2 regions of the Cryobacterium sp. TMN-39-2 genome follow, and region 2 is predicted to be linked to the other one. Evidence: predicted binding sites of a transcription regulator. Region 2 holds the regulator's gene; the other holds the start of a gene.
The links. The regulator LexA, encoded in region 2, represses DNA repair genes until DNA is damaged. The targets are predictions, from matches to a motif close to TCGAACANNTGTTCGA.
Positions count from the first base shown of each region.

Region 1: the regulator LexA is predicted to act here: its motif matches at 6,539-6,554, upstream of E3O57_RS16940 (HNH endonuclease signature motif containing protein).

Region 1 covers NZ_SOFX01000045.1:16,510-31,673, forward strand. Annotated here, with positions in the region: gene E3O57_RS16910 (GlxA family transcriptional regulator) at 53-1,114, shown strand; gene manA (mannose-6-phosphate isomerase, class I) at 1,042-2,325, opposite strand; gene E3O57_RS16920 (acyl-CoA dehydrogenase family protein) at 2,453-3,631, shown strand; gene E3O57_RS16925 (polyprenol monophosphomannose synthase) at 3,709-4,494, shown strand; gene E3O57_RS16930 (NAD(P)/FAD-dependent oxidoreductase) at 4,495-5,976, shown strand; gene E3O57_RS16935 (SRPBCC family protein) at 5,985-6,428, shown strand; gene E3O57_RS16940 (HNH endonuclease signature motif containing protein) at 6,618-8,417, shown strand; gene E3O57_RS16945 (metal-sensitive transcriptional regulator) at 8,562-8,861, opposite strand; gene E3O57_RS16950 (rhodanese-like domain-containing protein) at 8,858-9,169, opposite strand; gene E3O57_RS16955 (O-antigen ligase) at 9,273-10,586, shown strand; gene E3O57_RS16960 (O-antigen ligase) at 10,583-11,884, shown strand; gene E3O57_RS16965 (hypothetical protein) at 11,931-13,712, opposite strand; gene E3O57_RS16970 (ABC transporter permease) at 13,988-14,857, shown strand; gene E3O57_RS16975 (ABC transporter ATP-binding protein) at 14,841-15,164, shown strand, end outside.
Region 2 covers NZ_SOFX01000012.1:25,933-41,096, forward strand. Annotated here, with positions in the region: gene E3O57_RS04485 (DEAD/DEAH box helicase) at 1-2,771, opposite strand, end outside; gene E3O57_RS04490 (SseB family protein) at 2,874-3,728, opposite strand; gene priA (bifunctional 1-(5-phosphoribosyl)-5-((5-phosphoribosylamino)methylideneamino)imidazole-4-carboxamide isomerase/phosphoribosylanthranilate isomerase PriA) at 3,712-4,458, opposite strand; gene hisH (imidazole glycerol phosphate synthase subunit HisH) at 4,522-5,154, opposite strand; gene hisB (imidazoleglycerol-phosphate dehydratase HisB) at 5,151-5,768, opposite strand; gene E3O57_RS04510 (histidinol-phosphate transaminase) at 5,778-6,863, opposite strand; gene E3O57_RS04515 (LysM peptidoglycan-binding domain-containing protein) at 6,996-7,358, opposite strand; gene lexA (transcriptional repressor LexA) at 7,752-8,375, shown strand; gene metE (5-methyltetrahydropteroyltriglutamate--homocysteine S-methyltransferase) at 8,463-10,784, opposite strand; gene E3O57_RS04530 (methylenetetrahydrofolate reductase) at 10,784-11,845, opposite strand; gene hflX (GTPase HflX) at 12,127-13,671, opposite strand; gene E3O57_RS04540 (class I SAM-dependent methyltransferase) at 13,713-14,333, shown strand; gene dapF (diaminopimelate epimerase) at 14,400-15,164, opposite strand, start outside.

The DNA.
Region 1 (15,164 bases), on a different contig from region 2:
TGGCAGAGTTGCCGTTTACCCGCACATTCCTGCCATCGTCTCCGAGGACCTTATGCTGAAGAAGATTGTCTGCGTCGCCATCCCCGGCATGGCCCCCTTCGAGTTCGGGGTGATCTGCGAGGTATTCGGTATCGACAGGTCGGAACACGGCGGCCCGGCCTTCGATTTCCACGTCGTCACGGCGGTGCCGGGCGCCCTGCGCACCAAGATCGGCTTCGACATCGTGGTGCGCGACGACCTCACCGCGGCGGCGGACGCCGACCTCATCGCGATCCCTGCCTACGAGGCCGGCAGCGAGATCCACCCCGACGTTCTCCGCGTCGTGCGTGAGGCCGAGCAGAGGGGCGCCTGGGTGCTCAGCGTGTGCAGCGGCGCGTTCATCCTCGGCGCCGCCGGCATCCTGGACGGGCGCCGCAGCACCACTCATTGGATGTACGCCGAGGCCCTCGCCCTGGCCTACCCGAACACCACCGTCGACCCCGATGTGCTCTTCGTGGACGACAATCACGTGGTCACCGGCGCGGGGACCGCCGCCGGCATCGATGCGGCACTGCACGTCGTGCGCCGGGAACTCGGCGCCGCAGCTGCGAACGTGATCGCCCGGCGCATGGTGGTGCCGCCGCAGCGTGACGGCGGTCAGTCCCAGTTCATCCAGGCGCCGATCCCCGAACAGCGCAGCGATTCCTTCGCCACGATCACCGACTGGATGTTGCAGAGCCTCGACCAGGACCTCACCGTCGACCAGCTCGCCAGGCGCGCGCTGATGTCGCCGCGCACCTTCGCGCGCCGGTTCCGGGCCGAGCTGGGCACCACACCGACGGCCTGGCTGAACCGGCAGCGCCTGATCCTGGCCCAGCAACTGCTCGAGGAGACCGACGAGACCCTCGACCTCATCGCGGCGCAGACCGGATTCGGGGCCGCGAGTGTGATGCGGCACCACTTCGTGCGCAGTCTTCAGACCACACCGACGGCGTATCGCCGCACCTTCGGCCGGCGCCGGACCGCGCCAGACTACGCCGGCATGGTTCCGGGCGGGCCGGACTACGGCGTGGTGGCCAGGAAGACTTCGCCGGAACCCGCGAAGGTGAGCGTTCCCTCGTCCGGTGTGATGTAGACCGACTCTCCCCTGGCCAGCGAGATCGACGAGCCCGCACCGGCGACCATGAACCGGCCGGCCGTGCAGATCGCGATGCCGGGTCCGGTGAGCGCCAGCTGCCGCATCGGCACGCCGGCCGGGCCGGATGCTGTGGCGGACGCATCCGCCGGCACAGAGATGTGCGCCAACTCGAAGTCGGGCACGTCGGGCCTGTACACGGCGACGCCGTCAGCCTGCGGCTCCGGTGCCAGGTAGGGCACCGGCAGGGGCGCGAAGTCGAGAACGTCGAGGAGCTCGTCGACGTCGATGTGCTTGGGGCTGAGGCCGCCCCGCAGCACGTTGTCTGACGCGGCCATCACCTCGACGCCGAGGCCGGACAGGTAGGCGTGGATGTTGCCGGCGGGCAGGAAGAGCACCTCGCCGCGTTTCAGCGACACCAGGTTGGTGAGCAGGGAGATGACGATGCCGGGGTCGCCCGGGTACGCGGCCGAGAGCGAGCGCACGGTGTCGAACTCGGCGGCGAAACTCACCCTCGCGCCGCCGTCGATCAGGAACGCGGCCTGCTCGGCGAGGGCCACGACCCGCTCGACCAGCCAGGACACCTCGCCGGTGTCGCCGCCGCGACCGTCGCGCAGCAGCCAGTCCACGACGTCGTGGATTGCGTCGTCGCCGATCAGACGGTTTTCCAGGCCGAGCAGGGCCGCGGGCTGGGGATCGTCCATGGTGGCGTCCAACGCGCGCAATTCGGCGAGGATCGAGCGGATCTGACGCGGGTCGCGGAAGCCGCACAGGGCCTGGAAGGTGTCGCTGAGCGCGAAGATGATCTCCGGCTTGTGGAAGGGGTCCCGGTAGTTGCGGTCGGCCGCGTCGATCGGGATGCCGGCCGCGTTCTCGAGGGCGAAGCCGGCCGCGGCGCGGGCCGGTGACGGGTGCGCCTGCAGCGAGAGCGGGCCGTGGGCGGCGAGGATCTTCATCAGGAAGGGCAGGCGTGCCTGCCCGGCGTGCGCGGAACCGAGCGCGGAAGCCGGGTCCTGGTCGATCCACTCGGCGAGGTTGGCCGCTCCCCCGGTGAGGGTGGGGTCGGCGATCACCGATGGGCAACCGGGGTGGGCGCCGAGCCAGAGCTCGGCTTCGGGGCCGCCGGATGCGGGCCGGCCCAGCAGGTCGGCGATCGCTGTCGGCGAGCCCCAGGCGTAATCGCGCGGTGTGTTGCTGATGCCCACAAACATGCTTGGCTCCTGAACCTCGAGGTTTAGACCAAACTACCAACCGCTTTCCTTCGCCCGGCGCAGAGTTCTAGGCTGAACGTCCCGGTCAACGCGCTCGCGCGGCCGGCATCTAGTGCAAGGGAGCCAGATGACTTTCGAACCGCTCAGCAGTGATTTCTTCGGGTACGAGAACCTCCTCGCGGAGAACGAGAAGGCCGCGCTCGCGCGCATCCGCTCGTATCTCGAGGCGGATGTGCGGCCCGTCGTGAACGGATGCTGGGAGCGGGCCGAGTTCCCGTCCGAGATCATCAGGCCGCTCGGCGCCCTCGGCGCGTACTCGTTCGGCTGGGAGGAGACCCGGCCGTTCCCGAACTCCGCGGTGTTCCGTGGCTTCGTGGCGCTCGAGCTGGCCCGGGTGGACGCATCCGTTGCCACCTTCGTCGGCGTGCAGAACGGTCTCGTCGCCGGATCGATCGCCGCCTGCGGGTCGGCGGCGCAGCGGGCCCTCTGGCTGCCGCGCCTGGCCACGGGTGACGTCGTCGGCGCTTTCGCCCTCACCGAGCCGTTGAGCGGCTCCGACTCCGCGCAGGGGCTGCGGACGACCGCGACCCTGGACGGTGACACCTGGGTGCTCAACGGGCAGAAGCGTTGGATCGGCAATGCGACCTTCTCCGACATCACCATCGTGTGGGCCAAGGACACCGCGGACGGCGCCGTCAAGGGTTTCATCGTGCCCACGGACACCGCCGGGTACACGGCAACCAAGATCGAGGGCAAGATCAGCCTGCGTTCGGTGCAGAACGCCGACATCACGCTGGAGAACGTTCTGGTGCCAGAGCACAACAGGCTGCAGAACGCGAACTCGTTCCGCGACACCGCCAAGGTGCTGCGCTTCACCCGCGCCGAGGTGTCTTGGGCGGCCGTGGGACTGGCGATCGGCGCCTACGAGGCCGCGGCGGCGTACGCCGTGGAACGGGTGCAGTTCGGCAAGCCGATCGGCGGCCACCAGCTTGTGCAGGACCTGCTCGTGAAGAGCCTGGGCAACATCACGGCCAGCCTGGGCATGGTGGTGCGGGTCTCCCAGATGCTCGACGACGGCACCCAGCGCGACGAGCACTCTGCCCTGGCGAAGTCGTACACGACGTCGCGGATGCGGGAGACCGTGTCGTGGTGCCGTGAACTGTTCGGCGGCAACGGCATCGTGCTGGACTACGACATCGCCAGGTTCTTCGCCGACGCCGAGGCGATCTACTCCTATGAAGGCACCCAGGAGATGAACACCCTCATCGTCGGCCGCAGCATCACCGGTCTGGCCGCGTTCGTCTGACCGGTCCGGGCGGGTCCGGCTGGCCCTGACCGGGACTTCGGACGAGAAAGTCATACTGGCGAACTAAGCTCTCCCGCATGCGAACCTCAGAAGCGGCCCGCGGCGCCGGAAGTCTGGTGATCATCCCGACCTACAACGAGTTCGAGAACCTGGAAAAGATCGTGTCTCGCCTGCTGACGGCCACGCCCGCTGCACACGTGCTGATTGTCGACGACGGCAGCCCGGACGGCACCGGCGCCCTGGCTGACCGGATGGCCGAGGCTGACGACCGCATCAAGGTCGAACACCGCACCGGCAAGCTCGGCCTGGGCTCCGCCTACGTGCTGGGCTTCATGTGGGGACTGGCGCGAGGCTACGAGTTCTTGATCGAGATGGATGCCGATGGTTCACATCCGCCGGAGCGCCTGCCCGACATGATCGGCCGGGTCGCCTCCGACGAACCCGGCGCCCCCGACCTCGCCGTCGGCTCCCGGTGGGTGCCCGGTGGCAGCGTGGTCAACTGGCCGCGGCACCGGCAGCTGCTCAGCCGAGGCGGGAACACCTACGCGCGCCTGGTGCTCGGTCTCTCGCTCAAGGACGTCACCGCCGGCTTCAGGGTCTACTCGTCGGCGACGATCGCGGCGATGGATCTCGCGGACGTGTCGTCGAAGGGCTACTGCTTCCAGGTCGATATGACCCTGCGGGTGCTCGATCAGGGCCGCTCGGTCGTAGAGCTCCCGATCGAGTTCCGCGAGCGGGAGGCCGGCGAGTCGAAGATGAGCCAGGCCATCGTGATCGAGGCCATGCTGCGGGTCACCCAGTGGGGATTCCAGCGTCGCTTCACGAGGATCCGCTCCGGCCGGGCGCAGGCCACGGTCCGTTAGATGGTCACCGTGCGGCGGGGAGCGCCTGAGGTGGACGCGATTGTGGTCGGCTCCGGCCCCAACGGGCTCGCTGCCGCGGTCACGCTGGCCAGGGCCGGCCTCTCGGTGCGGGTCTACGAGAGGTCCGCGACCGTCGGCGGCGGCGCCGAGACCGCGGAGCTGACCCTGCCGGGTTTCCACCACGACGTCTGTTCCGCCGTGCACCCGCTCGCGCTGGCCTCCGAGTTCTTCAAGCGGTTCGGGCTCGCGGACCGGATCGAACTTGTCGTCCCCGAGGTCTCCTACGGGCATCCGCTGCCGGGCGGCACCGCCGGGCTGGCCTATCGCAGCTTGGAACGCACCGCCGCCGAGCTGGGCCGGGACGGCGCGGCCTGGATCCGGTTGTTCGCTCCCCTGGTGGCACACTCCGAGCGGGTGGCGGAGTTCACCGGTGCGCAGCTCCTGCGGCTGCCGAGGCATCCGGAAACCGCGCTGCGCTTCGGTCTGCGGGCTCTCGAGCAGGGCAGCCCCCTCTGGGACCTGCGCTTCGCGGGGGAGACGGCGCCAGCCCTGCTCACCGGCGTCAGTGCGCACACGATCAGGGCGCTGCCGAGCATCGCCACCGCCGGCGCAGGCCTCACTCTCGCCACCTATGCGCACGCGGGCGGCTGGCCGATCCCCGTCGGCGGCAGTGGCGCGATCGTGACCGCGATGGTCGACGACCTGCTCGCCCACGGCGGCGAGATCGTCACGTCAACCGAGGTGCGGCGGCTGAGCGACCTGCCGCCGGCCCGCGTGGTGATGCTCGACCTGACGCCCCGGGCGCTGCTGCGCCTCGCCGAGGGCGAGCTGCCCGCCGCATACGCGCGGCGGCTGCGCGCCTTCAGATACGGCAACGGCGTCGCCAAGGTCGACTTCGCGCTGTCCGACCCGGTGCCGTGGCAGGCGGCCGGACTGCGGGCGGCGGGCACCGTGCACGTGGGCGGCACCCGGGCGCAGATCCGGCGAGCCGAGAACACCGTCGCGCGCGGCCGGCACGCCGAGGAACCCTACGTTCTCGTGTCCCAGCCCAGTGGCCTCGACCCCAGTCGCGCCCCGGCCGGTCAGCACACCCTCTGGGCGTACACCCATGTTCCGCGCGGCTCCGCCGTCGACCAGACCGAGGCGATCGTGCGCCAGATCGAGCGCTTTGCTCCAGGGTTCCGCGACACCATCCTGGCCAGCGCCGCTCGCAGCGCGTCCAGCGTGGAAGCGCACAATCCCAATTACATCGGCGGCGACATCTCCGCCGGCGAGGTGAGCATGACCCAACTCGTGCGGCGGCCGGTTCTCTCGCCGGACCCCTGGCGCACTCCCCTGGACGGCGTCTACCTCTGCTCGTCGTCCACACCGCCGGGCCCGGGCGTGCACGGCCTGGCCGGCTGGCACGCCGCCCTCAGCGCTCTTCGTCACGACCTTGGGGTGCGCACCGCCCCCGATCTCTCCCCGACCAATCAGGAATAGGTGACACCGTGGCCGTTAACCATCGCACCATGAACTGCCCGCCCGAAAGCGTCTTCGCCGTTCTGGCGGACGGCTGGTTATACCCGAGCTGGGTCGTCGGGGCCTCCCGGATGCGGGACGTCGACCCGGCGTGGCCGATCGCAGGAAGCGTCATCTACCACTCTGTAGGCGTCTGGCCCGCCCTGATCGACGACACCACGTCGGTTCTGGAGTGGGATCCACCCCGGCACGCGCTGTTCAAGGCTCGTGGCTGGCCGCTCGGTGAGGCCCACGTGGCGTTGGATGTGAAGGCTCGCGGCGACGGATGCGTCGTACGCATCACAGAGGACGCCACCGCCGGCCCCGCCCGGTTCGCCCCCTCCTTCCTGCGTGAACCGGCCATCAAGATCCGAAACGAAGAGACGTTGCGCCGGCTCGCCTTCCTCGCCGAGGGCGGCGCCGGGTTCAACTAGCCCCGCCGCCGTCGGGCGCGTCGCCGAAGCCGAGCCCGTCAGGAGTTCTCGGAACGCGCCCGTCTCGTCGGTCGAGCCCGCCGAGACCCCGTGAGTCAACCTTTTTCAGTGCAGAAATGTATTCGATTTCCATCTAAACTTTACTGACATTTCCTCGCATATAGTTACGATTCGTGAGAGAATGGGGGTATGGACGACGAGCTGGATAGTGGCTCCACCGCACCGACGGGAACTTCTCCCACCGGGTCGAACTTGCACGACTGGAATACGGGCCTGGCCGGTCCGGATCCCCTCCCCGCACCGGATGTCCACAGTTTGAGCGGCACCACCGATATGAAGGCCGCCGCTGCAGGTGGAACTGCCGGCCGTACTCGGGGTCCGTCTAAGCCGCGGCCTGAGTGGCGGGATCCGGCCGAGTTGCTGGGGGTGCAGCGCGCGCATACCGGTGCGTTCGGTCAGAAGCTCCAGGCTCTGGATGATGCGGCGCGGACGGTGATGGCGGTGATGGACTCCATTGATGTGAACGCGTTGAGTGACCCGGAGGTGGTCGCGTTGACGCAGATGGTCGAGCGGACCGGTCGGCCGGTGGATGCGGCCCGGGTGGCCACGGCGACCGTGGTGGGTTACCGGGCTCGTACGGGGTTGGGTTCCGAGTCGTTGGCGTGGCGGTTGGGCACCTCGCACCCCACGGATTTGCTGATTCGGTTGACGGGCATGTCTGGTCCGGAGATGAAACGGCGGGTGGCCCTGGGTGAGAAGGTCGCACCGCGGATGTTGGGCGGCACGGTCCTGGAGCCCGAGTTCCCGTTCGTGGCCGCAGCCTTAGCGGCCGGGGAGATCGGTCTTGACGCGGCGGAGAACATCGTGAAGGGTTTGGCCGACTACAAGGTGCACGGCCGCTTCGATGCCGACCAGTCGCTGGTGGACGGTGGTGAGGCCGAGCTGGTGGAGTCCGCGACCGGGTCCGTGTTCGGCCGCACCCCCGGCCCCGGCGACATCGCCACCGCCACCGTCACCGCCACCGATGACGCCGAGGCCGGCGCCGGCGCCGGAATAGTCTGCGCGGGGCCGGTCCGGCGTTTGGGTGCGTCGGCGGGGTTCACCTTCCCGCCGGACCGGATTCGGGAGATGGCGGCGACGTGGCAGGCGGTGTTGAACCCGGACGGCGCCGCGCCGAGCGATGCGGTTTTCGAGGCCAAGTCCACGTTCTCGTTCGGCAAGCTCAGCCAAGGCCTGCACCCGCTGCGCGGTGGGGTGACCCCGGAGCTCAAGGGCATCATGCAGAACCTGTTCAATACGTTCCAGTCCGCGCGCAGCGCCCCCGCGTTCCCGTCCGCGGACGAGCAGCAGCGCATCGAGGCCGGCGAACTCGTGCCCGGCGAGATCCTCGATGAACGCGACGGTGGTCAGAAACGTGCCGATATTCTCCGCGGCATCCTCGTCCAGGTCGCCCAAGACCCCCGCATCCCGACCATGGGCGGGATGCCGCCGACGGTGATGGTGCACGTGAACGCAACCGACCTGATCAACGGGGTCGGGGTTGGTTGGATCGACGGCGTCGAGGGCCCCGTCTCGATGAAGACGATCAATCAGATGGTCGACAACGGCGGCTTCCGGCCGATCTTCTTCGGCGGCACCGGCGCCGTCCTCGCTTTGGGCGATAAAGTCCGGTGCTTCACCCCGCTGCAACGCAGGGCGATCACCGCCCGAGACGGCGGCTGCATCATCCCGGGCTGCACCTGCCCACCGCAATGGACCGAAGTGCACCATGTGACACCGTGGCAAAACGGCGGCCCCACCAACGTCTCGAACGGGGTTTTGCTGTGTTGGTATCACCACCACAACATCGACACCTCCGGATGGCACATCCGCATGGTCCTGGGCATGCCCGAAGTCAAAGCCCCCCAGTGGATCGACCCCACCGGCACCTGGCGAAAACCACCCCAACACCGCGCCCACAACCCCAAAACCCGACGACAAAACGAGTAGCCACGGCACCTCAACTCGTGGGTGCCGGGTCAGGTCAGGTCAGGTCAGGTCAGGTCAGGTCAGGTCAGGTCAGGTCAGGTCAGGTCAGGTCAGGTCAGGTCAGGTCAGGTCAGGTCAGGTCAGGTCAGGTCAGGTCAGGTCAGGTCAGGCCAGGGCGAGGAAGAGCTTCTCCAGCTCGTCCACGGTGAGTGATTCGGCGTTGTCGGGGTCCGCGATGCAATCCCGCATCGCCGAGGAGACGATCGTGAACCCGGCCCGGTCGAGAGCGCTCGACACCGCGGCCAGCTGTGTGACGACATCCTTGCAGCTGCCACCGGCCTCGACGGCAGTGATGACCGCACTCAGCTGCCCCTGCGCGCGACGCAGCCGGTTGAGCACCTTCTTCTGGTTCACGGCACGCTGGTCGTCGGTTATGACCGTCGCCACTGGAGTCGACTCGGTCATGACCGGATCCCGTCCAGCGCCGTGGGCAGGCCGGCCTGCTGCCAGGCGTTCATGCCGCCGGTCACGTTGACGGCCTCGACTCCGTTGCGTTCGAGGAATGCCGCGCCCTGCAGGCTTCGGCCTCCGGCTGCGCAGATGACGTAGACGGGGCTGTCCCGCGGTACCTCGTCCAGCCGTTCGCTCAGTTCACCCAGGGGAATGGGGATGGCACCGGCCGCGTGACCGGCCTCGAATTCGTAAGGTTCGCGCACATCGACCACGACGGGATCGGAAAGGGCTGCGAGTTCGGTAACCGAGATGTCGGTCATGTGGGGTCCCTTCGGAACGGAGAGCGGGGCACGACGGTATACCCCTGAGGGTATCAGAAGATGGGGGCAGGTTGAGAGGAGGTCGCCCCAGTACCCTAGACACATGCCCGCCGTTCAGAGCCGCCTCACAGTTCGCCTGTTCGCGACCCTGGTGTTCTTCAGCGTGTTGGCCGGCCAGTTCTGGCGAAACCTGCTCGGCTGGTGGGGCTTCGGCGCCATCGCCGTGTTCATTCTGGTCGGCAGCATCGGTCTCCTCGTCTCCCTGAAGCCCGAGTGGACCTGGCGCGGCTTCCCGAAGTCCCTGGCCGCGTTCATGCTCGTCGCCACGGTGTCCCTCGCCTGGTCGGCGTACCCAGGGGCGAGCGCGATCGGTATCACCCTGCAGTGGATCACCACGATCACCGCCCTGTTCCTGGCGCTGTGCCTCACCTGGGCCGAGCTCCTGCGCACACTCGCGGTCGCCCTGCGGTGGATCCTCGGCCTCTCGATACTCTTCGAGGTCGTCGTCGCCGTGTTCATCGGCCACGCGGTGCTCCCGTTCTGGGTTGAATACACCGGCAAGATCCCGGCCGCGTTCTACTGGTCGCGCGGACTGCTGCTGGAAGGCGGCCCGATCGAGGGCATCGTCGCCAGCCGCAACCTGCTCGGCTTCATCGCCCTGCTGGCACTGATCGTCTTCGCCGTGCAGCTCTTCGCCGGCACCGTGGCCCGCGGCCGCGGCATCGCCTGGGTGACCGTGGCCCTGATCATGCTGTGGCTGACCCGGTCGGCCACAGTGTCCGTCGCCCTCCTCGCCGTCACCATCGCCCTGCTCTTCACGCTGTGGGCCCGTCGGCTGCCGCCGATGGGCCGGCGCCCGCTCTACCTGAGCGCCGCCGCGGTCCTGGCCGCCGTGGTGGTCGGGCTCGTCGCGTTCTCGCCCGCACTGCTTTCGATGCTCGGCAAGAGCGAAGACCTGACCGGACGTTTCGACATCTGGGGCCGGGTCATCGATCTCGCCGGCGAACGCCCCCTCGTGGGCTGGGGCTGGGTGAGCTACTGGGTACCGTGGGTCGAACCCTTCGACGGCCTCGCGGTGCGCAAGGGCGTGCAATACCTGCAGGCCCACAACGCCTGGCTGGATGTCTGGCTCCAACTGGGCATCCTCGGCCTGATCATCTTCGCCGCGCTCACCCTCTCGACCCTGTGGCGGTCCTGGTTCCTGGCCGTCGACAGGCCCCGCCTGGGCATCGCCGACACTGAAACCTACGCCGTCTCCTCGATCCTGCCCCTCCTGCTCACGGTGGCGCTGCTCGCGCAGAGCCTGGCCGAAAGCCGGATCCTCGTCGAATCCGGCTGGGTGCTTCTCGTGATCCTGGCCGTGCGGTCCAAGCGCGCCGGCGCAGACGCGGAGCTGCTCGGCCTGGGCCGGCGATGACCGGCCCCGCACGGCCCCCCTACGTTCCCGACGCCATCACCGCGGTGCTCGCATCGCCGCGGTTCAGCGCCACCCTCACTCACCTGATCCTCGGGTTCGCCTTTTCAACACACCTTCTGCGCAGCCTGATGGGCTGGCCGGGCCTGCTCGCCGCGCTGGTGTGTCTGGTCGTGCTCGCGACAGCCTCCATGATCGCCCGGCGGCAGAGCATCGAATGGCACGGCCTGCTGCCCCTGTCGATCCTGGTCTTCCTGGTCTGGTGCGCACTGTCGGTGCTGTGGAGCGGGTATGCGCTGCAGACCGTCAGCGGCGTCGCCTACCAGCTGGCCTTCGCGTTCCTGGCGATCTACGTCGCCCTGGTGCGCGACACCATTCAGATCGTTCGAGCCACCGGCGATGTGCTCAGGCTGCTCCTCGGGCTGTCCCTGGCCCTCGAAGTGCTTTCCGGACTGCTCCTGGACCTACCGATCGCATTCCTCGGCGTGCAGGGCAACATCACCATGCTCGGCCCCATCCAGGGCGTTTTCGGGTCGCGTAACGCCCTCGGCCTGGTATCCCTGATCGCCGCGATCAGCTTCATTATCGAGTTGCGGTCCCGCTCCGTACGACCGGGCCGCGCCGCCGCCTCGATAGCGCTGGCCCTGCTCGGCCTGCTGCTGACCCATTCCCCGGTGTTCGTCGTCGTGGCGAGCGCCGTCGGCATCGCCGCGCTGGCCCTGTACTGGCTGCGCCGCACCCGAGCCGAGGACCGCTGGCTGCTGCAGCTGAGCCTGCTCGGCGCCACGGTGCTCGCTGCCCTATTCGCCTTCGTCGGCCGCACCGGCATCATCGACCTGCTCAACGCCGGCAGTGAATTCGAGACCCGGTCGTCGCTGTGGCGCGAGATGTGGCGACTGGTGGAGGTCCATCCACTCGAGGGTTGGGGCTGGACCGGGATCTGGCCACAGGACGTCAGTCCGTACGGCTGGCTCGACTTCGTCACCGGTAGCCGGCACTCCTCCGCCCTCAACGCATTCCTCGACGTGTACTTCCAGGTCGGCCTGGTCGGGTTCCTCTCGTTCGTGGTGTTGGTGGCACTGGCCTTCATCAGGTCGTGGCTGCTCGCCTCGAACAAGAAGCCCGTGGTGTACGTCTGGTCGCCGCTGGTCCTGGTGGTGCTTCTGGTCACCTCGGCGGCCGAGAGCACCGTGCTGGTCGAGTTCGGCTGGCTCCTGCTGTTGATCTGCTCCGTCAAGGCCGCGCAGGGCCAGAGCTGGCGCCGACTGCTATCGCCCAGCCCGCGCAACGAACTGATCTGATCTGATCTGATCTGATCTGATCTGATCTGCCCGACTCCCCCACCGGTCAGCGGATGGTGGAGATGGTCAGCGTGGCGGTCGTACCGTCTGATGCGACATAGGACCCGCTCGACTGCGGCACCAGGATGTCGGCGTACCGTGCGGCCCAATCATTCGAGCAGCGCCCATCGGTCAGCACCAGGGTCGCGCTCGCCTGCCGGGCCGCCACCGGGTCGAGGGCTCCTCCCGCGGCGACGATGGCGTTGACCGCGCCGAAATCCTCCGGCCACGCCATCCCGTAGTGGAAGTACGCGATGGGGACCCCCGCGGTGACCTTCACGACCCGCGGATCCAGGCACGGGCCCACGATAAGCAGCGTTCCCGGACTCTCCGAAGCCGATTCCCTCGCGAGGCCGGCCGCAACCCGGTACCGGTCGGAGTCCGTGTCCATGAGAGCCCTGGCCTGGAACGAGCCGGCGAAGCGGACGAAGTCCCCCATCGACAGGAACGCCAGCACGGCCACCACCGCGAACCCGGCCAGTCCCACCCACCGACCCGCCGACAGGGCCCGAAGGTCCCTCGCCACCAGCACCAGCACCGGAAGGATGGTGGCGGCAATGAGGAAGAACATATCGATCCACAGCCGGTACGGTTCCGCGTTGGCGCCCCACAGGTCGTTCGACGCCAGCAGCAGCCAGGCCGTCGCGCCGCCCAGCGCGTAGGCGGCCCATTCGGGTCGCCGCCGGATCAGGCCGGCGATAGCGATCCCGACCAGCGGCACGATCAGAACGGTGCCGCCCAGCAGGCCCGCGGCTGCCGGCACCCCGAGCTGGGAATTCGACGCAACCCTGTACAACAGGAACGGGTCACCAGCGGCCAGCCCGCCGACCGTCGCAGCGATCTGCGGCGAGGCCCCGAGCGCCGCGGCACCGAAAAACAGCACGACGACCCCCCTCGTCCGCACAATCAGTACCCCCAATCCGGGCGCCATCGGCAGCAGTCCGAACACGAGGGCGGGCAGCTGGCCGAACTCGGCGGCGACCCGCGGACCCCAGACGAAGAGCACCGGGATCAGGCCGATGCTGACAACAGCGAGAATCAGCCAGCGCCCGCTGACGATGGTCAGCACGGCGAGGACCCCGGCCAGGAAATACACCGCGGCGATGAAGGAGTAGGTCTGCACGTTTGCGAGCAGACCGATCACCAGGCTGAGCCCTATGGTGCCGAACAGGCGCACGCGCTTTCCGTGCGGCCACCACCAGAGCCAGCCGAGACTGAGCAGCACCATGCCCGCAATCGATAGGGAGACGGCTTCACCGTTGAGCGGATGCAGCACCGCGAACGGACCCCAGAGCACGGCATGGGACGCCAATTCGGTGTACCAGCCGTCGCCCTGGAACACTGCGAAGGTTCCCAGCAGGAACGGAATCGGGGCCAATAGGCCCATCCACCACCGGTTTCCGGCCGTAATGAGCACCGTGGCGAGCACGGCGACCAGCACCAGCTGCGCCACCAGGCCGGTGACGTTCCACGCGGTGATCGGCGTCAGCCCGAACGCCCGCGCCACCAGTCCCGCGAACTCGTAGTACGCCCGCGGGTACGTGTTCGACCCGGTCTCGGTGTCCGGCTCGACGTCCTGGAACTGCCCCTCAGAAAAGTTCGTGACAATTGCCAGGTAGCCCAGTTGATCGTGCTCGAAGAAGGCGCGAAACCGGTTGATCGACCAGCCGGGATTCGCCAGGTACATGCCGGCCTGCGTGGCCGCGAACACGGCCACCGCCACCAGAACACTCGCGCCGCGCGCCAGCCACCCGCGTACGGATGTCCCCGCCGACCGCTCAGAGTCCACTGGTTCGCCCTCCCGGTGCCACATGTGATGCTGTGTCGGTGAACTTAGCGGGCGATCGAGATCCGCGCTTCCCCCTATAACGGGATTTCAGGAGCGGGGACTGAGAAGTCTAAGCTGGCACTTCACGAATCCGCGGATGCGCTACGGCTCGCCAGGCCCGCCGCCCGCACCATCCGCTGAACAAGTGCAGCTACAATCTTGCGAGCTCTCCGGCCGCCCCGCGCGGGAGAGAGCACACAGTCCCTGACGCAGTCAAGTGATCGGAACCAGTTCGAGTGAGTCAAAAATTTCCTGCTGACCTGAGCGAGTTCACGGTCCCCGGCCACAGCCGCGGAATCATCGACGCCCTGTCGTACCGATACCTTCTGCGGCTGCTGATCCGGAAGGGCACCCTCACCCGCTATCACGGCTCGGTTCTCGGTTGGGTGTGGTCGTACGTCAAGCCCGCCGCCCAGTTCCTGGTGTTCTACCTGGTCTTCGGGTTCTTCCTCGGCCTGAACAAGGGGATCGACAACTTCCCGATCTATCTCTTCTCCGGCATGATCGCGATCAACCTGTTCGGCGAGGCCTTCGGCAACGCGACCAGGTCGATCGTCGACAACACCGCCCTGGTGCAGAAGATCTATCTGCCCCGGGAACTGTTCCCGATCTCTGCCGTGATCGTCGCCTTCGTGCATTTCCTCCCGCAGGTCTTGATCCTTGTCATCGTCTGCCTGTTCGCGGGCTGGGTACCCACCCTGGTCGGCATCGCGAGCATCATCCTCGGCATGCTCATCGTCGTCACCCTGGCCATCGGTCTCGGACTGTTCTTCGGAGCCATCAACGTGGCGTTCCGCGACGCGCAGAACCTCGTCGAACTGATCCTCCTCTTCGCGACCTGGACCTCTCCGGTGCTGTACGCGTGGACGATGGTCGCCGACAAGGTCTCACCCTGGGTCTTCAACCTCTACCTCTCCAACCCGCTCACCTCCGCCGTTGAGTTGTTCCACGCCGGCTTCTGGTTCAGCACCACGACGGGCTCCCTGCCCCAGCCGCCACACCTGGCCGCGTTCAGCCTGATCGGCCTGCTGATTTCGCTCATCATCCTTGCTATCGGGCAACTCGTCTTCAAGCGTCTGGAGGGGCACTTTGCCCAGAACCTCTGATCCGGCCCTGCCGCGCATCATCATCGACAGCGTCGACAAGACTTTCATCCTTCGGCACACCCACTCGTTCAAGGAATCGTTCATCGCCAAGCTTCAGAAGAAGAAGACGACGACAAGTTTCTCCGCGCTTTCCGACATCGGTTTCACCGTTCAGGAGGGCGAATCCGTGGCCCTGCTGGGCTACAACGGCTCCGGAAAGTCCACCCTGCTCAAGCTCATCTCCGGGGTGATGCGACCCGACTCCGGCCGGATCCTCACCCGCGGGCGGGTCGCCGGCCTGATCGAGGTCGGTGCCGGGTTCCACCCC
Region 2 (15,164 bases):
CCGGAGTCGATCGAGAGGGCGGTGGCCCGGCGTTCGGCCAGCGGCGAGTCGCCCTCGTACATGAACGCCGCGACGTAACCGAAGAGCAGGGCGTTGGCGAACGGGCTGGCCGAGTCGGTGCTGGTCTCCACCAGGCGGATGGCGCGGCTGGCCACCTGCTTGGCCAGGGCCACGAGGGCGGGCAGGTCGTAGACATCCTGCAGGCATTCGCGGATGGTTTCGAGGATGATCGGGAACGACGGGTATTCGCGCGCCACGTCGAGCAGCTGGGCGGCTTTCTGGCGTTGCTGCCAGAGCGGTGAGCGGCTGCCCGGCCGGTACCGGGGCAGCAGCAGCGCCCGGGCGGCGCACTCCCTGAACCTGGAGGCGAACAGGGCGGAGCCGCCGACCTCGTCGGTGACCAATTGCTCGAGTTCGTCGGGGTCGAAGACGAAGAGGTCGGCGCCGGGCGGTTCGGCCTCGGTGTCGGGGATGCGCACGACGATGCCGTCGTCGCTGGCGACGCAGGCGCCGTCGATGCCGAAGCGTTCCCGCACCCGCGCGCCGACCGCCAGGGCCCACGGGGCGTGCACGGTGAGGCCGAACGGTGAGTGCAGGATGACTCTCCAGTCGCCGAGCTCGTCGCGGAACCTCTCGACGACCAGGGTCTGGTCAGTGGGCAGGTAGCGGGTGGCTGCACGCTGCTCGTCGAGGAAGACCAGCAGGTTGGTGACCGCCCGTTCGTCGAGGCCGACGGCCAGGCAGCGGGCTCGGGCCTTCGCGGGCGTGAGCGCGGACACCTCGCGGAGGAACGCGCCGATGGCCGCGCCAAGCTCGGCGGGCCGGCCCAGGCCGTCGCCCTTCCAGAACGGCAGCCGGCCCGGTTCGCCGAACGCGGGCAGCACGAGCACCCTGTCGTGGGTGATCTCCTGGATGCGCCAACTCGTGGCGCCGAGCGCGAAGACGTCACCGACGCGGGACTCGTAGACCATCTCCTCATCGAGCTCGCCGACCCGGCGGCCGGTGGGCTGGTCGCCGCCGACCATGAAGACTCCGAACAGGCCACGGTCGGGGATGGTGCCGCCGCTGGTGACGGCCAGGCGCTGTGCGCCGGGCCGGCCGGTGAGCAGGCCGGTGTCGCGGTCCCAGATGATCCGTGGGCGCAGTTCGGCGAACTGATCGGACGGGTAGCGTCCGGCGAGCAGGTCGAGGGTGGCCTCGTAGGCGGAGCGGGGCAGGGTGGCGAACGGGGCGCTGCGCCGTACGGCGTCGAACCATTCCTCGGCGTCGATGGGTTCGAGCGCGACGGCGGCGATGGTCTGCTGGGCGAGGATGTCGAGGGGGTTCGCGGGCACCTGCAGCGACTCGATCATGCCCGACACCATCCGCTCGGCGGCGACGGTGGCGTGGATGAGGTCGGCCCGGTGCTTGGGGAAGATGATGCCCCTGGACACCTCGCCGACCTGGTGGCCGGCCCGGCCCACGCGTTGCAGGCCGCTGGCCACCGACGGCGGCGATTCCACCTGCACGACCAGGTCGACCTCGCCCATGTCGATGCCGAGTTCCAGGCTCGACGTGGCCACCACGCAACGCAGCCGGCCGGACTTGAGGTCGTCCTCGATCATGGCCCGCTGTTCCTTGCTGACCGAGCCGTGGTGGGCGCGGGCGAGGAGCAGCTCGGCACCTTCGGTCTGGCCGCTGCCGCCCATCAGCTCGGCGGGCGGCCGCGGTGGCGGTGCGGTGGCGGTCGTTCGGGCAGCGGATGCTGCGCCGGCCTGGGCACCGGCCGCTCCCCCGGCGTCCGGGCCGCCCGCGAGCACCAGCTCGGCCTCCTCGGCCGCGGCGAGCCGCTCACTGTAGATCTCGTTGAACCGGGCGGTGAGCCGTTCGGCCAGGCGGCGGGAGTTGGCGAACACGATCGAGGAGGAGTGCGCGAGCACGGCGTCCACGATGGCTTCTTCCACGTGCGGCCAGATCGACCCGGTCTGCGGGGCCGCGGCGGAGGTGGCGCCCTCCGAGGCGGGCACGGCGCCGAGCTGGGTCATGTCGTCCACGGGCACCACGACGCGCAGGTCGAACCGCTTCTCGTTCTTGGGCGCCACGATCTCCACGGGTGCTTGACCGCCGAGGAACCGGGCCACCTCAGACGCCGGCCGCACCGTGGCGGACAGGCCGATCCGCTGCGCGGGGGTGGCCAGGAGCGCGTCGAGGCGTTCGAGGGACACGGCGAGGTGGGCGCCGCGCTTGCTGGCCGCGACGGCGTGGATCTCGTCGATGATGACGGTGTCGACGCCGCGCAGGGACTCGCGGGCGGCGGACGTGAGCATCAGGAAGAGCGATTCGGGGGTGGTGATGAGGATCTCTGGCGGTGTCTTCACGAGCGCCCGGCGGTCCGCGGCGGGGGTGTCGCCGCTGCGCACGCCAACGGTCACCCGCACCGGCGCCAGGCCCAGCCGTTCGGCGGCCTGGCCGATGCCCACCAACGGGGCGCGCAGGTTGCGTTCCACGTCAACGCCGAGAGCCTTCAGCGGCGAGATGTACAGCACCCGGGTGCCAGTGGGCGCGGCGGCCGCATCCTGTTCAACCGGTGTCGTGGAGGTCGAGTACAGCTTGTCGAGGGCCCAGAGGAACGCGGCCAGGGTCTTGCCCGACCCGGTGGGGGCGACGACGAGGGTGTGCGATCCGCGGGAGATGGCGTCCCAGGCGCCGAGCTGGGCCTCGGTGGGCGCATCGAACGCGCCGGAGAACCAGGTGCGGGTGGCCGGTGAGAGGCGCTGGAGGATCTCCGTCATCTACCCATCCTTACCGATACCCCCGACATCGGCTCGGAAGCCGCTCTTATCTGTTGTTTCTGCGGGTGACGGATGGGCCGGGCGGGCGGCGGGCGTGGAGGGTCAGGCCGAGGCGACGAGCTGCACCCGCAGGGAGTCCACCCCGGTGGCGATCACATCGTTGGCCGCCCAGCGCGCCGCGAGGCGGGCCAGGGTGGCGTCCAGGACGGCACGGTTGAGCCCGTCGACGAGTTCGAGGCGCACGATCAGTTCGGGCCCCGCCAGCCGCGACTGCGGGTCGCCCGCGGTCAGGCTCACGGAGAGCACTGACAGCTCGGTCGCGATGGACTCCTCGAACGCCACGGCGACGGAGCGGCTGGCGTAGCTGGGGGTCCAGGGCGCGCCCTGGGCGATCGCCCAGAGCGCCGGTCGGCGCACCGCGAACTCGGTGTCGGCGGTGGGGTCGAGCACCACGAGGTCGGTGCTCTCCTGGGCCGCCGCCAGTGCCACCCGCACGGCGTCGGCGGGCACCGGGCGCGCCTGGGCGTTCCACTGGTGCATGGCTGCGGCCGAGGAGAACACCGGGAACACCGCGCGGCCGTCCGGGCCGGCCACGGTGATGATCGACAGTTCCTGGGTCTTGTCCACCCGCAGCCCGTGCGGGCCGGCGGCTCCGTCTGAAACGGTGCCGGCCTCATCCGCGCCGAGGGCGGTGACCAGAGGGATCAGCAGGCGCGCCGAACGGAAGGCGTCGACGACGTCCTCCTCGCCGGTCTCGCGGGCCTGGAAGCGGCGGAGCGCACGCAGCAGGGCGGGCGGCGCGAGGCCGTCGTCGTCGGCGAACGCGGTGTCCTCCAGCGACCGGTTCGCCCAGGGCTGGCCGGCCGAATCCGCGGACGTGTCACCGGCAGCCCCACCGGCGGAGCCGCCGGCGGGGTCAGGCCGACCGGTCGAGCCGAGGTTACGCGCCGGAGACATCCAGCGCCTCGGCGAGGGTGAAGGCGCCCGCGTAGAGGGCCTTGCCCACGATCGCGCCTTCCAGGCCGAGGGGTACCAGTTCGCGCAGCGCGGCGATGTCGTCGAGGCTGGAGATACCTCCGGAGGCGATCACGGGGCGGTGGGTGCGCTCCATCACTTCGCGCAGCAGTTCGATGTTCGGCCCCTTGAGGGTGCCGTCCTTGGTGACGTCGGTGACGACGTAGCGGGTGCAGCGGGCCTCTTCGAGGCGCTCCAGCACCTGCCACAGGTCGCCGCCGTCCTTGGTCCAGCCGCGGGCGGCAAGGGTGGTGCCGCGCACATCCAGTCCCACCGCGATGGCGTCGCCGTACTGGGCGATCACGTTGGCGGCCCACTCGGGGTTCTCCAGTGCGGCGGTGCCCAGGTTGATTCGCTTGACGCCGGTGTTCAGCGCCGCTTCGAGCGACTTGTCGTCGCGGATGCCGCCGGAGAGCTCCACATTCACGCCGCGGAGCTGCTTGATGACCTTCTTGAGCACAGCGGTGTTGTTACCGCGCCCGAATGCGGCGTCGAGGTCGACGAGGTGGATCCACTCCGCGCCCTGGTTCGCCCAGTCGAGGGCGGCATCCATCGGGTCGCCGTAGTTGGTCTCGGTACCGGCCTCACCCTGGGTGAGACGGACGGCCTTGCCGTCGGCGACGTCGACGGCGGGCAGGAGGACCAGCTTCGGGGTCTTGTTGAACTCGCTCATGATGTGCTGTGGTGACCTTTTCGTGTTGGTGCGGCCGCGATGGAGCGACCGACGGGGGAATGTCTAGTCGCGGAGCGTGCCGAGCCAGTTCTTCAGCAGCCGGATGCCCGCGTCGCCGCTTTTCTCGGGGTGGAACTGGGTGGCCGACAACGGACCGTTCTCCACGGCGGCGAGGAACGGGGCGCCGTGCTCGGCCCAGGTGAGGCGGGGAACCGGGAACGGCGGCATCACGTCGAGGCTCCATTCCTGGGCGGCATAGGAGTGCACGAAGTAGAACCGTTCCTCTTCCAGTCCGCGGAACAGCACGGTGTCGGGGTCGGGCGTGACGGTGTTCCAGCCCATGTGCGGCAGTACCGGTGCCGGCAGGGCGGTGACGGTTCCCGGCCACTCGCCGAGGCCCGCGGTGTCGATGCCGCGCTCGACGCCGTGTTCGAACATGACCTGCATGCCCACGCAGATGCCCATCACCGGCCGCCCGCCGGAGAGGCGCTTGTCGATGATGTCGCCGCCGTGGGCGTCGTTCAGCGCCGCCATCACGGCGCTGAACGCGCCGACGCCGGGGACCAGGAGTCCGTCGGCCTCGAGCGCGAGCTTGCGGTCGCCGGTGAGGGTGACGTCGGCGCCGGCGAGTTCGAGCGCCTTAACGGCCGAGTGCACATTGCCCGTGCCGTAGTCCAGGACGACGACCGAGGTCACAGTGCGCCCTTGGTGGACGGGATGCCGGAGACCAGCGGGTCGTAGGCCTTGGCCTGGCGGAAGGCTCGGGCGAAGGCCTTGAACTCGGCTTCGGCGATGTGGTGGGGGTCGCGGCCGCCGAGGACGGTGACGTGCACGGTCAACGCGGCGTTGAAGGAGATGGCCTCGAAAACGTGCCGCACCATTGAGCCGGTGAAGTGCCCGCCGATGAGGTGGAATTCGAATCCGGCGGGCTCGCCGGTGTGCACGAGGTACGGCCGACCGGAGATGTCCACGACGGCCTGCACGAGGGCTTCGTCCAGCGGCACCAGGGCGTCGCCGTAGCGGGAGATGCCGGCCTTGTCACCGAGGGCCTGCTTGATGGCCTGGCCCAGCACGATGCCGATGTCCTCGACGGTGTGGTGCACATCGATCTCGATGTCGCCCTTGGCGTGCACGGTCAGATCGGTCAGCGAGTGCTTCGCGAACGCCGTGAGCAGGTGGTCGTAGAACGGCACGCTGGTGTGGATGTCGCTCACCCCGGTGCCGTCGAGGTTGATCGAGAGGTCGATGCTCGATTCGCTCGTTTCGCGCTGCAGGTGGGCACGGCGAGGCGAGGGCGTGACGTTGCTCATGGCGTTAGTTTATTCGGCTATCGGGCGGAGCCGTGCGATGGCGGCCAGGAACGCGCTCGTCTCGGCTTCGGTGCCGGCCGAGACCCGGAGGTGGCCGGGGATACCGACGTCGCGGATCAGGATGCCTTCGGCCAGGAGTGCCTGGAAGATCGCGTGCGGGTCGGAGACTCCGCCGAACAACACGAAGTTGCTTCCGCTGCGCAGTGGGCTGAAGCCGAGCTTCGTCAGTTCGGTCACCAGGCGATCGCGTTGCACCCGGATGTCGTCGACCATGGCGAGCATCTCACCGGTGTGGGCGAGCGCGGCCACGGCCGCCGCCTGGGTGAGGGCGGACAGGTGGTAGGGCAGCCGGACCAGGCGCAGCGCGTCCGTGACAGCCGGGTCGGCGGCCAGGTAGCCCAGCCGCACGCCGGCGAAAGCGAAGGCCTTGCTCATGGTCCGGGACACGAGCAAGCGCTCCCGGCCGGGCAGCAGGGTGAGGGCGCTGTCGGTGCCGTCCGGTGCGAACTCGGCGTAGGCCTCGTCGACGACAACGATGCCGGGGGTGGCGTCGTAGACGGCCGCGATGGCCTCCAGCGACAACGGGGTGCCGGTCGGGTTGTTCGGTGAGCAGAGGAAGACGATGTCGGGCGAGGTTTCCTCCACCCAGCGGGCGGCGGTCTCCGGCGAAAGTTCGTAGTCGGCGTCGCGGCCGCCGGGGATCCAGCGGGTATCGGTGCCGGAGGCGAGGATCGAGTACATCGAGTAGGTCGGCGCGTAGCCGAGCAGCGACCGGCCCGGCCCGCCGAAGGCCTGCAGAACCTGCTGCAGAACCTCGTTGGAACCGTTGGCGGCCCAGATGTTGTCGCGGGTGAGACCGTGACCGAGGTAGCCGGCGAGGGCGTCGCGCAGCTGGCCGAATTCCCGGTCGGGGTACCTGTTGACGGTGAGGATGGCCTCGGCCAGGGCCTCCGCGATGTCGGCGGCGACCGCGGGCGGGATCGGGTGGGTGTTCTCGTTGACGTTCAACGCCACCGGCACGTGCAGCTGGGGTGCTCCGTAAGGGATTTGTCCGCGGAGGTTGGCACGCAGGGGCAGGTCGTCGAGGCTGGTCACCCGAACAAGCTTAGTTGCGCCCGCGGCCGACCCCTCGTATCCGAGGCAGGGCGGGGCGGGGCGAGCGGCTCCGGGCTGAGCGGCACCGGGTTGAGCGGCTCGGGCTGAGCGGCTCGGGCTGAGCTGGGCGGCTCAGTAGTCGGCGGGAAGGGCGAGGCGCTGGCCGGGCTGCACGGCCTCGGAGGACAGCTGGTTGAGGTTGACGATGTCAATGATCACGTCGCGCGGGTCTTGTCCGGGGGCGACAGACTCGGCCAGCTGCCAGAGCGACTGGCCGGCCTCAATGGTGACGTAGTCGAACGCGGCCGCGCCGATACCCGCGCTACCCTCTGCCGCGGCCATGCCGCCGTTGACGGCGATGCCGATGACGCCGAGTACCAGGGGCACTGCGGCGAGGGCCGTGAAAACGGCCCGCCCGCGGCGGGTCAGCCGCAGGTGTGTGGTGGGCGGGGTGGCCGGGCTGTGGTTGTCCGGTGCTGCAGATGCTGCGCTCATGTCAAACCTCCTGGTAACGCATCTGACCCTCGGCCGGGAGGGCCAGATGCGAATCTATGTTCCGAATATATCTTCGAGTGTTCGAACAATCAACCCTGTTTCCGGATATTATGGAGACAGATTCCGCAACACACTCGAATGCATGTCTACGAACCGCTGCTCTGTGGCTACAGTTTCGATCGGGTAGCTGTACTCAAACAGACACCACCGACATTGCTGCCCGAGCCCGAGAAGTATGAGCCCGACGAGCATCAGCCCGGCGAGCACGAGCCCCACCAGCACCAGCCCGAACCGACTAACCAGAGGAGCGTCAACGTGGCACAACAGAGCACACCTCGGGACAAGGGCGGCACGCGACGCCGCAAGAGCCTGAGCGACAAACAGCGCGCTGTGATGGACGTCATCCAGCGTTCGGTGCGCGACCGCGGTTACCCGCCGAGCATGCGCGAGATCGGCGATGCCGTTGGTCTGTCCTCGTTGTCGAGCGTGACCCACCAGCTGCACCAGCTCGAGCTGAGCGGGTACCTGCGGCGCGACCCGCACCGGCCGCGCGCGCTCGAGGTGCTTATCGAGCTGCCTCAGTCCTCAGAGGAAGTCACGCCCGGCGCCGCCGATGACTACCAGTCCGGCATCCAGGTGGGTGATGCGGCGATGGTGCCGCTCGTCGGCCGCATCGCCGCCGGTATCCCGATCATGGCCGACCAGCAGATCGACGAGATCTTCCCGCTCCCCCGCCAACTGGTGGGCAAGGGCGAGCTGTTCATGCTCAAGGTCGTCGGTGATTCGATGATCGACGCCGCCATCTGCGATGGCGACTGGGTGGTCATCCGCCAGCAGAAGACCGCGGAGAACGGCGAGATCGTCGCCGCCATGCTCGACGGCGAAGCCACGGTGAAGGTGCTGCGACAGCGCGACGGCCACACCTGGCTGCTCCCCCGCAACACCAACTTCGAGCCGATTCTGGGTGACTTCGCCGAGGTCCTCGGCAAGGTCGTCGCGGTGTTGCGTTCGGTCTAGATCCGCACCGCTCCAGGCACACAACAGGCCCGACCCCGCAAGGGGTCGGGCCTTCGTGTTGTGCCGGCGTAGTCAGAGCGAGCGAGGTCAGACCAGCGTCGCCCGAACCGCGCGGGTGGCATCGACGACGTTGCGCAGGGACTCCACGGTCTCCGCATACCCGCGGGTCTTCAGCCCGCAGTCCGGGTTCACCCAGACCTGGCGAGCGGGGATCGATTGCAAGGCCCGCTCGAGAAGTTCGGTGATCTCGGCCACACCGGGCACCCGCGGCGAGTGGATGTCGTAGACGCCCGGGCCGATGCCGTGGTCGAAGCCACTGGTCTGCAGGTCGGCGACGACCTCCATCTTCGACCGGGCGGCCTCGATGCTGGTCACGTCGGCGTCCAGGTTGCGTATCGCGTCGATGACGACCCCGAACTCCGAGTAGCAGAGGTGGGTGTGGATCTGGGTCTGGTCGGCGACCCCCGCGGTAGCGAGCCTGAACGACCCGACCGACCAGTCCAGGTAGTCGGCGTGGTCCTTCTTCTTCAGGGGCAGAAGCTCGCGCAGCGCGGGCTCGTCGACCTGCACCACCCGGATACCGGCCGCCTCGAGGTCACCGATCTCGTCGCGCAGCGCGAGCGCCACTTGCCGGGCGGTCTCCCCCAGCGGCTGATCGTCGCGCACGAACGACCAGGCCAGGATGGTGACCGGTCCGGTGAGCATCCCCTTGACCGGCTTCTCGGTGAGGGTCTGGGTGTAGCTGGACCACTCCACGGTGATGGGCGCCGGCCGCCGGACGTCGCCCCACAGGATCGACGGACGGGTGCACCGGCTGCCGTAGGACTGCACCCAGCCGTTCTCGGTGACGGTGAAGCCATCGAGGTTCTCGGCGAAGTACTGCACCATGTCGTTGCGCTCGGGTTCACCGTGGACGAGAACGTCGAGGCCGAGGTCTTCCTGCAGCTGCACGACCCGGCCGATCTCGGCGCGCATGAGCTCCTGGTAGTCGGCGGATGCGAGTTCACCCGAGACCAGGCGGGCGCGAGCGCGGCGGATATCACTCGTCTGCGGGAACGAGCCGATGGTCGTGGTCGGCAGCGGGGGCAGGTCGAGCACGGCATCCTGAGCGGCCAAGCGGGCCTCGTAGTCGCCGCGGCTGAAGTCGGCCGGGGTGAGGGTGTCGAGGCGGGCGCGTACGGCGCCGTCACGCACGCCGGGCGAGACCCGGCGCGCCTCCAGCGACGCGGTGGCCGCGTCGAGATCGGCCTGCACGGCAGCCTGCCCCTCGGAGAGGCCGCGAGCGAGGGTGGCGACCTGACCGATCTTCTGGTCGGCGAACGCCAGCCAGCCGGTGAGGTCGGCGCCGAGCTTGGTCTCGTCGGTGACGTCGTGCGGCAGGTGCAGCAGCGAGGTGGAGCTGGAGACCGCGATCCGGTCGCTCAGCGCGCCCAGCTGGGCCACCTTGTCGAACGCCGCCGCGAGGTCGCCGCGCCAGATGTTGTGACCGTCGATCACGCCGGCCACGAGGGTGGTGCCGGCCAGGCCGGGCACGTCGGCGGGCACCGTGCCGCGCACGAGGTCCAGGCCGATGGCCTCGACCGGGGTCTTGGCCAGAACGGGTAGGGCGTCGTCGAGGCTGCCGTAGGGCGCGGCCACGAACAGTCCGGGCCGCCTGTCGAGGCCGCCGAGGGCGTCGTAGGCCCGGGCGAGGGCGGCGAGGGCACGGTCGCGCGGGATGTCGATGCTCTCGCTGACGAGGGCCGGTTCGTCCAGCTGTACCCACTCTGCACCCGCGGCGGCGAGGCGCTCGATCAGGGTGGCGTAGACCGGCAGCAGGTCGTCGAGGCGATCGAGCGGGTGAAAGCCGGCCGGGGCCGTTTCGCTCGGCTTGGCCAGGAGCAGGAAGGTGACCGGACCGACGATGACGGGTCGGGTGAGGAAGCCGGCGGCGACGGCCTCGTCGAACTCCCGCACGATGCGGTCGCTGGCGAGGTGGAAGTTCGTCTCCGGGCCGATTTCCGGCACCAGATAGTGGTAATTGGAATCGAACCACTTGGTCATTTCGAGCGGCAGGTTCTCGCCGGCGCCGCGGGCCAGGGTGAAGTAGCCGGCGAGGTCGAGGTGACCGTCGGCGTCGACGAGACCGGCGAAGCGGGTGGGGATGGCGCCGACGGTCACCGCCGCATCCAGCACCTGGTCATAGAAGGAGAAGCTCTCCGGGATCGACGAGTCGCTGCGGCCGAGCCCGAGGCCGACGAGCCGCTCCCGGGTGGTGTTGCGCAGGGCTGCCGCGGTGGCTTCGAGTTGAGCGGCGTCGATCCGACCGGCCCAGAAGGCTTCGACGGCCTTCTTCAGTTCGCGGCGGCGGCCGATCCGCGGGTAGCCGAGGATCGTTCCGGTGGGGAATGCGGGGACGGTGATGGTCATCAGTAGTGGTCCTTCGTGGAGTGGATTCCGGCACGGGTGTCGGCAGGGCTGGTCGAGGGATGGGTCGGAGGTGGGTTGTGAGCGGAGACGACCGGTTGTGCCGGTGCGAGCGCGCCGGCGCGGTCGAGCACGGCGAGCACGGTCTCGTGCTGGTTGAAGGCGTAGAGGTGCAGGCCGGGAGCCCCGCCGGCGATGAGCTTCTCGGCGAGGGCGGCGGCGTGGCTGACGCCGATCTCGCGCTGGCCCTCGAGGGTGGGTTCCACTTCGAGCTGGATCGAGAGTTCGGCGGGCAATTCCTCCCCGGAGAGCTCGAGGATGCGCCGCAGCCGGCCGGGGCTGGTGACGGGCATGATGCCGGGCAGGATCGGGAACTCCACTCCGGCTTCCCTGGCTCGCTGGATGAAGCTGAGGTAGTGGTCGGCGTGGAAGAAGAGTTGGGTGATGGCGAGGTTGGCGCCCGCCGCCTGCTTGGCCAGCAGGGTGTCGATGTCCTGCGCGGTGGATCGTGAGCGCGGGTGCCCGTTGGGGAACGCGGCCACGGCGATGCGCACGTGCTCACGTTCGGTCTTCACGGCGCGGGCGCGAGGGAGTCCGGGGATGGGGGTCTCCTGGTACGGCACTCGCTCGGCCTGTACCCGATGGATCAGTTGCACCAGCTCGCCGGCGCTGTGCAGGTCGCCGAGGAAGGCGTCGTTCTCGGTCAGGCCCTCGGGCGGGTCACCGCGGAGGGCGAGGAAGCTGCTCACGCCGGCATCGAGGAACTCGCGGATCAGGCTGCTCGCCTCGGCATGTGAGGAACCGACGCAGGTGAGGTGCGCCATCGGGTCCACGATGGTGGCCCGGCGGATGTAGCGCAGCACGTCCAGGGACGAGGTGCGGGAGGAACCGCTGGCGCCGTAGGTCACCGAGATGAACTTCGGACGGGCCGCAGCCAGGGCGTCGATGGTGGCATGCAGGGCCGTCGTCGCGGCATCCGTCTTGGGCGGGTACAGCTCAAACGAGAACGGGATGCTCGACCGACAGTCGGGGTCCGCCGGTGGGGTCGTGGGGGTCGCTGTCATGGTTCCTCATTCGGCATGGTGGGTTCAGTTCGAAGGGCCTGGCGGCCGCGGACCGCCACGGATACCGGGCGGCTGCTCGCGGGCGGGTGCCGGGCTCGGCTGTCGCTCCATGCCGGGCAGAGTATCCCGCCGGCAACGAATGTGATGACTCTAACAACGCACCTTCGGGCGCGCTGCTGCGTGGCCGATTGTTACGTTCGCGGCCGATCGGGGGCGTTAACGGCCAAAGGCGGCACCCGTTCCTGGCTCAGGAGCGGGTGCCGCCTTCGGGCGGATCGGGGTCAGCCGGAGATGGCCGGTGCCACCACGAACGGGGTGAACTGGGCCTCGATACCGGGCGACACAAGGGCCGTGACCTGGGTGCCGGTCTCGGAGTAGTCCAACGCCAGAACCTTGCCCTGCTCGTGCAGGATCGGGATGAGGTCACCGCGGTCGTAGGGGATCAGCAGTTCCAGGCGGATTTCCGGACGGGGAAGCATGGTCTCGAGAACCCGCAGCACCTCGTCGATGCCCTCGCCGCTGCGCGCCGACACGAAGATCGCCTGGGGGGCGAGGCCCCGCAGCACGAGCCGGTCGTCGTCGCTGACCAGGTCGCTCTTGTTGAACAGCACCAGCTCGGGGATGTCACTGGCACCGACCTCGCCGATGACCTCGCGCACCGTGGCAAGCTGGCTGGCCGGGTCGGGGTGGGACGCGTCGACGACGTGGATGATGACATCGGAGTCCGCGACCTCCTCGAGGGTGGAGCGGAACGCCTCCACCAGCTGGTGGGGCAGGTTGCGCACAAAACCGACGGTGTCGGTGAAGGTGTACAGCCGACCGTCGTCCGTGGTGGACTTCCGCACAGTGGCGTCCAGGGTGGCGAAGAGGGAGTTCTCCACGAGCACGCCGGCCTTGGTGATGCGGTTGAGCAGGCTGGACTTGCCGGCGTTGGTGTACCCGACGATCGCGACCGACGGCACCGCGTTGCGCTTGCGGTTGGCGCGCTTGGCCTCGCGGGCGGGCTTCATCTCCAGCATCTGCTTGCGCAGTCGCGACATCCGGGTGTGGATGCGGCGCCGGTCGAGTTCGATCTTCGTCTCACCGGGTCCACGCGAGCCCATACCGGCACCGGCGCCACCGACCTGGCCACCGGCCTGGCGGGACATCGAGTCACCCCAGCCGCGCAGTCGGGGCAGCAGGTAGGCGAGCTGGGCGAGTTCGACCTGCGCCTTACCCTCCCTGCTCTTGGCGTGCTGGCTGAAGATGTCCAGGATCACGGCGGTGCGGTCGATGACCTTAACCTTGACCACGTCTTCCAGGGCTCGCCGCTGGCTGGGCGCGAGTTCGGTGTCGGCGATCACGGTGTCGGCGCCGAGCGCCGCCACGATGGACGCGAGCTCGAGGGCCTTGCCCTTGCCGAGGTAGGTGCTGGGGTCCGGGGTGGCGCGGCGCTGCAGCAGACCGTCCAGCACCGTGGCGCCGGCGGTTTCGGCCAGGGCGGCGAGCTCGCGCATGGAGTTCTCGGCGTCGAGCAGGCTACGGGCGGAGTAGACGCCGATCAGGACGACGTTTTCCAGGCGCAGCTGGCGGTATTCAACCTCGGTGACGTCCTGCAGTTCGGTGGAGAGCCCACCGACGCGGCGCAGGGCGTTGCGGTCTTCACGTTCGGTCTGTTCGCCGTCGTGGTCGCCGCCGTCGAAACCGCCGTTGGCCGGGCGTGCCGAGAGGGCCTGCGCCGATCCGCTCGCGAACAGCGAGTAGCCGGAGGACCGGCTCTCGGCGCTGGCCAGCACGCGCGCAACTACATCGTCATCGCCATCGTGTGGAGCGTTTATATCAGTCATTGCTTTAACTCTAGTTCCTCTTTTTTCGATAAGTTCGCTGTATGGCTTCCGAACACTATTTCTCGTCGACTCCGGGCAGCGACCTGAAATTGCGGCAGATCACCGTGAAGATCGCCGGTCAAATCCGTGCGGTCACCACCGCGAACGCGATTTTCTCCCCCGAGCACATCGACACCGGTACCAAGGTGCTGATGCGTGAGGCTCCGCTGCCCTCCGGCGGCGGGGATGTGCTGGACCTCGGTTGTGGCTGGGGACCGATCAGCCTGCATCTGGCGCTGGCCGATCCCACGGCCACGGTGTGGGCCGTCGACGTCAACGAGAGAGCCCTCGAGTTGGTGCGGATGAACGCCGCCAGCCTGGGGCTCACCAACATCAACGCGGTCCTGCCGGCGGATGTTCCCGATTCCGTCGTGTTCGCCGGCATCTGGTCGAACCCGCCGATCCGGGTGGGCAAGGCCGAGCTGCACACGATGCTCGAGCACTGGCTGCCGCGTCTGAAGCCCGGCTCGGATGCCTGGCTCGTCGTGCAGCGCAACCTCGGCTCCGATTCGTTGCACCGCTGGCTCGCCGAGGAGTTCGCCGGGCAACCCGGCGCCCTCGAGGTTTCCCGCTACGCCACCGACAAGGGCTTCCGCATCCTGCAGGCGCACAAACCCGCCTGACGCTCCCCCGCGAACTGTGAGATAGGCCCCACAACCCAGGGGCCTAAGTCACGGTTCGCGGCAGGGTTAGGCGAGGGCGAGGGTGCCGTCGAAGACCAGGGTGGCGGGGCCGGACAGGGAGACGTGCTCGCCGTCTTCGGTGGGGAACATCCGCACGCCCAGAACGCCGCCGGGGACCTCGACACGCCACTGGTTCGGCGCGCCCTGGCCGGCCCAGTGCCGGGTGGCCAGGGCCGCCGCGACGGCACCGGTGCCGCAGGAGAGGGTCTCTCCGCTGCCGCGTTCGTGCACGCGCATACGGATGCGGCCGACGCCGTCGACGACGAGCGGATCATGCGGCAGCACGAACTCCACGTTGGCGCCCTCGGCGGGCTCGGGGTCCAGCTGCGGAATGAAGGTCAGGTCGGCGCTCTCGAGCTCGTTTTCGTCGGCGAGGGCCACCACCACGTGCGGGTTGCCCACGTTGATGCCCAGCCCCGGGCGGGCAACGGCGAGGTTCTTGGCACGCACCAGGGTCTCCCCCGGTTCAAGCCGCCACCGGCCGAGGTCCACCTGGAACCCGGTGGCGTTCTGCTGCACGTCGCGCACGCCGCTGCGGGTGCCGATGGCCAGGGTGTCGCCGGGGCCGAGGTCGACGAGGCCCTGTTCGAGGAGGAATCGGGTGTACACCCGGATGCCGTTGCCGCACATCTCCGACACCGTTCCGTCGGCGTTCCAGTAGTCCATGAACCACTCGGCGCCGTCGTCTTCGGCGAGGGCCGCGGCACCCGCATCGAGGTTGGCCGACCGCACCGCGCGGATGATGCCGTCGGCGCCGACGCCGAACTGGCG